Regions from separate parts of the Mesorhizobium sp. WSM4807 genome, predicted to be linked through region 1. Evidence: predicted binding sites of a transcription regulator. Region 1 holds the regulator's gene; the other holds the start of a gene.

Region 1 (3,639 bases):
GTATCGGTGCCAGTGGCTTTTTCCTCGGCAATCCGAAGATCGTCGTTTCCGAAGATACACCGTTCGCCGCGCGGCTTTCTTCCTCGATCGAAAAGGCGCGCGAAACCATCGCCGACCATATCAGGGACAGCATCGGTGGCGCCGAGGGGGAGATTGCCGCCGCGCTGATCGTCGGCGTGCGTGCCGGCATTCCCGAAGAGATAAACGAATCGATGCGGCGCACCGGCATCTACCACATCATCTCGATTTCCGGCCTGCACATGGCGCTTGTCGCCGGCACCATCATGGGATTGCTGCGCGGCGCCTTTGCGCTGGTTCCCGATTTTTCGTCGCGCCGGCCGGTCAAAAAATATGCGGCTGCTGCCGCACTCGTTTCCATCGCTGCCTATCTGATTTTTTCCGGTATCGTGGTCGCGGCTGAACGCAGCTTTATCATGCTGGCGGTAATGCTTGTCGCCGTGCTGTTCGACCGGGCGGCACTCACCATGCGCAATCTGGCGATTTCGGCCATCGCCGTCATCGTCGTGTCGCCGCACGAGGTGGTCGGCCCAAGCTTCCAGATGTCCTTCGCCGCGACCGCTGCTCTCGTGGGCGCCTATGCCGGCTGGTCCGACTATCGTGCCGACAAGGCCACCGCGCCGCCACAGCGACGGTCAACGATCGCTTTCGTCACGCGAAAACTTGCCGCTGGGACAGGTACCATCGCAATGACCTCCATCATTGCCGGCAGCGCCACCGCACTCTTCGCCATCTGGCACTTCCAGCGCGTCTCGCCGCTCAGCCTGTTCGCCAATCTGGCCGTCATGCCGATCGTCACGGTCGTCATGTTCCTGGCCGTCGTTAGCGCCTTGGCAATGCCGTTCGGCCTCGACGGCCCTTTCCTATACATGATGGGCAAGGGGCTGACGGCCATGATTGCAATATCGGGATGGATCTCCGAGCGGTCGCCGGTCGATGCCGTCGGGCTGATCTCGTTGCAGTCGGTTCTGCTGGTGACGGCCGCCCTGGTCATCGCCACGATGGCAACGACATGGTTGCGGCTTGCGGCACTTCCCTTTGCGCTCGCCGGCCTGCTGACGATTTCCGAGACGCGCACTCCCGACGTGCTGATTTCGGAAGATGCGCATCTGGTGGCGCTGCCGATCGGCGGCGGCGAACTTGCCGTCAACCGGGTGCGCTCGAACGAATTCATCACCGACAACTGGAAACATGCGCTGGTTTCAGCGACCATTGTCGAGCCGGAGACATTCGAAAAAGGAGACGTGCGGTTCGACATCGTCGACCCGGCCGACCTGCCGCCGGGAGCGCCCTTCTACTGCACTGCCGGCCTGTGCCTCGCCCGGCACCAGTCCGGCGCGATCATCGCGCTCGCCGACGACCGCAAAACCGCACGGCCAGCCTGTGCCTTTGCGGATTTGATCGTCATCGATGATGCCACAGCCTATTATAATCCCTGCCGCAATCCGCTGGTTCTCGTCGTCACCAAACGGCAGCTCGCTCGCATGGGCAGTGCCGCCGTCTTTTTCGATCCGCTATCTGCGACGACGCGCGCAGAAATCCGTTTTGCCGTCAGACAGCCCTATAGGCCTTGGCATGAGCAGCGGAGATTTTCGCGCGAGGCGAGGGGCCTGCCGCCATACCGCAGGGCCGAGAAACCCAAAAAGCCTGCCGTTCAGTAACGCCGGATCAGTCCGACGAGCTTGCCTTGCACCTTGACCCGGTCCGGCCCGAAGATGCGCGTCTCGTAGGCCGGATTGGCGGCTTCCAGTGCGATCGAGGCACCTTTGCGGCGGAACCGCTTCAGCGTCGCTTCCTCGTCGTCGACCAAGGCGACGATGATCTCGCCAGGCTGGGCGGTGTCGGCGTTGCGGATGATGACCGTGTCGCCGTCGAAAATGCCGGCCTCGATCATCGAATCACCCTTGACCTCCAGCGCGTAGTGCGTGCCGCCGGTGATCATGTCCGGTGGTACCGAGATCGAATGCGTTTGGTGCTGGATGGCATCGATCGGCACACCGGCAGCGATGCGGCCCATCACCGGTATGGAGATGGTGGCAACGACGTCGTCGTCATTGCCGGCCGCGGGCATGCGCGAAGGCGCCGGCTTGATCTGTCGTCCGAGGCTGCCCTGCCCAAGGCTGCCCTGAATGACGCTTGGCGAGAATTTGCGCGCCGCATTGAGGCCGGGCGCGATCGAATCGGGCAGGCGCAGCACCTCCAGCGCGCGGGCGCGGTTGGGCAGGCGGCGAATGAAACCGCGCTCCTCCAGTGCAGTGATCAGCCGATGGATCCCCGACTTCGAGGCGAGGTCGAGCGCTTCCTTCATCTCGTCGAACGAGGGCGGAATGCCGCTTTCCTTCAGCCGCTCGTGGATGAACATCAGCAGTTCATGTTGTTTGCGTGTCAGCATCGCGACCCCCAACAGAATCAGAAAAACAAACCCAGAACAAACACTATCTGTTCCAGTTGTGTTCCGCAACCGTTTAAAATTTAATGAATGTGTTGACGTTTTGTTCAGCGTAGCATCAGCACGCTGCACGCGGCGCCCGTCGCGGCTGGGGGAGCGAACGGCTCGCGCACGATCAGCCCGTTGGCGTCGGCCAGCATTTTGAGCATCGAGGAATCCTGGATGCCGAACGGGGTCGCCAGCAGCGTGCCGGCTTCTTCGCTCACCACGGCGCGTACATAGTCCTGCCTGAGATCGTTGGCCGGCATGGCGGCGCCGAGCCGCGCCTGACGCATGTCCTGCCGGAAGGCGCGGCCGCCGAGCCGCGCAAGCAGCGGCGTCAGAAAGAGCTGCGTGCAGACCAGGCTCGCCACCGGATTGCCAGGCAGGCCGATGCAGCGGATGTCACCCAGCCGCCCGAACATCAGCGGCTTGCCGGGCCGCATGGCGATTTTCCAGAAATCGAGCGTCATGCCTTCACCGGTCAGCACGTCATGGACCAGGTCATGGTCGCCGACCGAGGCGCCGCCCAGCGTGACGATGACGTCGGCGCCTGCGTCGACCGCTTGTTTCACCAGCGTGGCGATCGCCTCCTTGCGGTCGGGGGCGATGCCGAGATCGAGCGCGCTGGCGCCGACCGAGCGGGCCGCGGCGGCGACGCCATAGGCATTGGACGAGATGATCTGGTCGGGGCCAAGGTCGCTGCCCGGCGGCAGCAATTCGTCGCCGGTGGCGATGATGGCGACCAACGGCCGTTTCACCACGCTGACCTGCGGGTGGTTGGCCGACGCCGCCAGCGACAATGCCGCCGGATCAAGCGGGCGGCCTTTCTCCAGCAGGACGTCGCCCTTCGAGAAATCGAGCCCGAGGCGGCGGATGTTGCGGCCTTCAACCGTCGACGCGGTCACTTCGATGCTGCCGCCGCCGAGGTCGCGGACATTCTCCTGGATGACGATGGTGTCCGCGCCTGCAGGAAGCGGCGCGCCGGTGAAGATGCGCACGGCCTGCGCCGGGCCGACTGTTCCGGCAAAGCCGCGTCCGGCCGGCGCCATGCCGATCACCGAAAGTCTTGCGGGCACGGACGCGACATCCTCGGCCCGCACGGCATAGCCGTCCATGGCGGACGCGTTGAACGGCGGCTGGGTGCGGAGCGCCAGGAGCGGCGCCGCCAGCACGCGGTCGGCGGCGTCCAT
Region 2 (3,639 bases), on a different contig from region 1:
CAACCAGGGAGAAAAACCGTCTCGAATTCGAGGCCCTTGGCCGAATGCAGCGTCATGATGTTGACGGCGTCGAGTTCGGCGTTCTGCTCGGCGTCCATCACCAGTGCGACATGTTCGAGGAACGAGCGCAGCGATTCATACTCTTCCATGGAGCGGATCAGTTCTTTGAGGTTTTCCAGCCGGCCGGGCGCTTCCACCGAGCGGTCGTTCTTCCACATGTCGGTGTAGCCGCTCTCCTCCAGGATGGTCTCGGCCAGCTCGATGTGCGGCGTGGTCTCCAGCGCCTTCTGCCAGCGTTCGAAATTGGCGGCGACTTCGCGCAATGCTGCGCGCGGCTTTGGCTTCAGTTCGTCGCTCTCGGCGAGTTTTTCCGCAGCCTCCAGCATCGGGATGCGAAGCGCCCTGGCGGTGTCGTGGATCTGGCGGATGGTGGCTTCGCCCAGCCCGCGCTTCGGCACGTTGACGATGCGCTCGAAGGCGAGGTCGTCTGCCCCTTGCGCGACGACGCGGAAGAAGGCCAGGGCGTCGCGGATTTCGAGGCGCTCATAAAAGCGCGGGCCGCCGATGACGCGGTAGTTGAGCCCCAGGGTGACGAATCGATCCTCGAATTCGCGCATCTGGAAGGAGGCGCGGACGAGAATGGCCATATCGTTGAGATTGTGCTTCTGCCGCTGGTAGGCTTCGATGGTTTCGCCAACGGCGCGGGCCTCTTCCTCGGAATCCCAGGCGGCATGGACATGCACCTTCTCGTCGTCCTCGGCGACCTTTTCGGTGAACAGCGTCTTGCCGAAGCGGCCTTCATTGTGGGCGATGAGATGGGAGGCGGTGCCGAGGATGTGCGCGGTGGAGCGGTAGTTGCGCTCCAGCCGGATGATCGCGGCGCCGGGGAAATCCTTGTCGAAGCGCAGGATGTTGTCGACCTCGGCCCCGCGCCAGCCATAGATCGACTGGTCGTCGTCGCCGACGCAGCAAATGTTTACGGTGGCTGGGCGCGGGTTTCCCTCCCCCTTGAGGGGAGGGTGGCCGGGCAAAGCCCGGCCGGGTGGGGTCCGTGCGGCAGTGCTCGACGCTCTGGCGGTGCCTTCTGAGGCGACCCCCTCCGCCCACTTCGCGGGCACCTCCCCCTCAAGGGGGGAGGATTGCGGCCGCTGGGCCAGCAGGCGCAGCCACATGTATTGGGCGGTGTTGGTGTCCTGGTACTCGTCGACGAGGATGTAGCGGAAGCGCTTGTGGTATTCCTTCAGCACGTCCGGATTGGCGCGGAAGATGCGGATCGGGTGGCACAGGAGGTCGCCGAAGTCGCAGGCGTTCAGCGTCTTCAGCCGCTCCTGATAGGCTTTGTAGAGCTCGCGGCCCTTGCCGTTGGCGAAGGCGCGGGCGTCGCCCTCGGCAATGTCGGCGGGGCCAAGCCCCTTGTTCTTCCAGCCGTCGATCATCTGGGCGAACTGCTTGGCCGGCCAGCGCTTGTCGTCCAGCCCTTCGGCCTGGATGAGCTGCTTGATCAGGCGCACGACGTCGTCGGTGTCGAGAATGGTGAAGTCGGATTTGAGTCCGGCAAGCTCGGCGTGGCGGCGCAGCAGCTTCACGCCAATCGAGTGGAAGGTGCCGAGCCACGGCATGCCCTCTATCTGATGGCCGACCAGCAGGCCAATGCGCTGCTTCATTTCGCGCGCGGCCTTGTTGGTAAAGGTGACGGCGAGGATCTGCCAAGGCTCGGCCCTCTTGGTCTCAAGGATGTGAGCGATGCGGGTGGTCAAGACGCGTGTCTTGCCGGTGCCGGCGCCGGCCAGCACCAGAACCGGGCCTTCGGTGGTTTCCACCGCCAGCCGCTGCTCGGGGTTGAGCCCCTTCAGATAGTCGGGTGCATTGTTGTGGCCGCTGCGGGCAGCCATGGCGCGCGCGGCGATGCCGGACGGGGCCGTGGGCCGCGCATTCGGTTCGTCAAAAAAGGGCATGTCTTCCGAAAAGCCGGACATTGTCCCCGAATGTAGTGATTCGGCAGCGAAAGGCCAGAAGTGTCTCCGTTTTGTTCTCAATCCAGGCGGGGGAGTTACAAATCCGGTAGAACACCACCTATAGCGCCGGCCTGCTTGACAGCCATGGCGGGCCGGAGAAAGTGGGACAGCGCACCAGTCGAAGGGTGTCATCCTGGACCAGCCGCCGGTCTGGCGGACCTGGGCTTGCGTCAGCAGCGCCTCACTGATCCGTGACTGGACCATGCGGGCTTCCACCCTATGTTGCGCGGCGGAAGTACTTCCCGAAGCTGAGGAGAGCGCTATGACGAAACCTAGACCTGCCAGCCCAGCCGTCACGACACCCGCCATTACCCAGGCGATGATCGACGCCTATGACGAATACACGCATCTGACGCTCGACCGGCGGCGCTTCATGGAACAGTTGACCAGGCTTGCCGGATCAGGTGCGGCGGCGGCCGCAATCGCGCCGCTGCTGGCTGCGAATTCGGCCCGGGCAGCGATCATTGCCGAGGACGATTCACGCGTGACCGGCGAGGACATCAGCTATCCCGGCAGCGGTGGCGAGATGAAGGGCTATCTGGTCAAGCCGGCCGGCCAGTCCGGCAAGCTCGGCACCGTCATCGTCGTGCATGAGAACAGGGGGCTCAACCCGCATATACGCGATGTGGCGCGGCGCGTGGCGCTGGAAGGATTTGTGGCGCTTGCCCCGGACTTCCTGTCGCCGCTCGGCGGCACGCCGGCCGACGAAGACAAGGCGCGTGAGCAGTTTTCCAAACTCGATCCGGCGCAGACCATCGCCAATGCGGTCGCAACGGTCGCTTTCCTCAAGGGATACGCGGATGGCAACGGCAAGGTCGGCGCGGTCGGCTTCTGCTGGGGCGGCGGCACGGTGAACACATTGGCTGCCAACGCGCCGGATCTGGCCGCCGCTGTCGCCTATTACGGCATGCAGCCGAAGGCCGAGGATGTGCCGAAGATCAAGGCGGCGTTGCTGCTGCATTACGCCGGGCTCGACACCCGCATCAATGCCGGCATCGACGCCTTCAGGAAGGAGCTCGATGCAGCCGAGGTCGAGTACACGATCTATGTCTATGAAGGTGCCAATCATGCCTTCAACAATGACACGTCCGCGGCCCGCTACGACAAGAACGCGGCGGACCTCGCCTGGGGACGGACGAGCGCCTTCCTCAGGGAGAAGCTGGCATAGAGCGGCGGACTCTCAGGTCGAACCGTGCCGCCGCTCCATGTTTTGGTTTGAGCATCGGATTTTCCCAAAACCGGCTGCCACTTTTGGGTCCGATGCTCTAGTCACGCGCCGGTTTGTGGAAAGCGACACCGGCCACCACCAGCGCGATGCCGAGGCAATTGGTAGGGCTGGGTATCTGGCGGAGCACGATGACGCCGATCAGCGTGGCGGTGACCGGCAGCAACGACAGCATCAGCGCGAAGCTCGATCGCGGCAGCCGCGACATGGCAATCTGGTCGCAGATATAAGGGATGACCGAGGAGCATATGCCGACGCCGATGGCGGCGATGAGCAGTGGCGGCGCCGAGAAGGCCGGCAGCGCATCGGTGAAGCCGATCGGCAGCACGATGAGACAGGCGACCGCCATCGCGGCACCCAGGCCGGCGATGCCGTCGCCAGCGCCGGCGCGGGCAACGC

What was found. Region 1 encodes LexA, which represses DNA repair genes until DNA is damaged. Its sites were predicted from a motif close to TGTTCNNNNTGTGTTCNG; they were not measured.
Region 2: AC0L3N_RS15515 (ATP-dependent helicase) is a predicted target of LexA. The motif match lies at 2,017-2,034, and genes of this name have one in related genera.

The regions. Positions count from the first base shown of each region.
Region 1 is NZ_JBVVQY010000024.1:17,966-21,604, forward strand. Features, by position in the region: gene AC0L3N_RS25355 (ComEC/Rec2 family competence protein) at 1-1,679, shown strand, start outside; gene lexA (transcriptional repressor LexA) at 1,673-2,410, opposite strand; gene AC0L3N_RS25365 (molybdopterin molybdotransferase MoeA) at 2,515-3,639, opposite strand, start outside.
Region 2 is NZ_JBVVQY010000010.1:107,447-111,085, forward strand. Features, by position in the region: gene AC0L3N_RS15515 (ATP-dependent helicase) at 1-1,976, opposite strand, end outside; gene AC0L3N_RS15520 (dienelactone hydrolase family protein) at 2,278-3,183, shown strand; gene AC0L3N_RS15525 (EamA family transporter) at 3,281-3,639, opposite strand, start outside.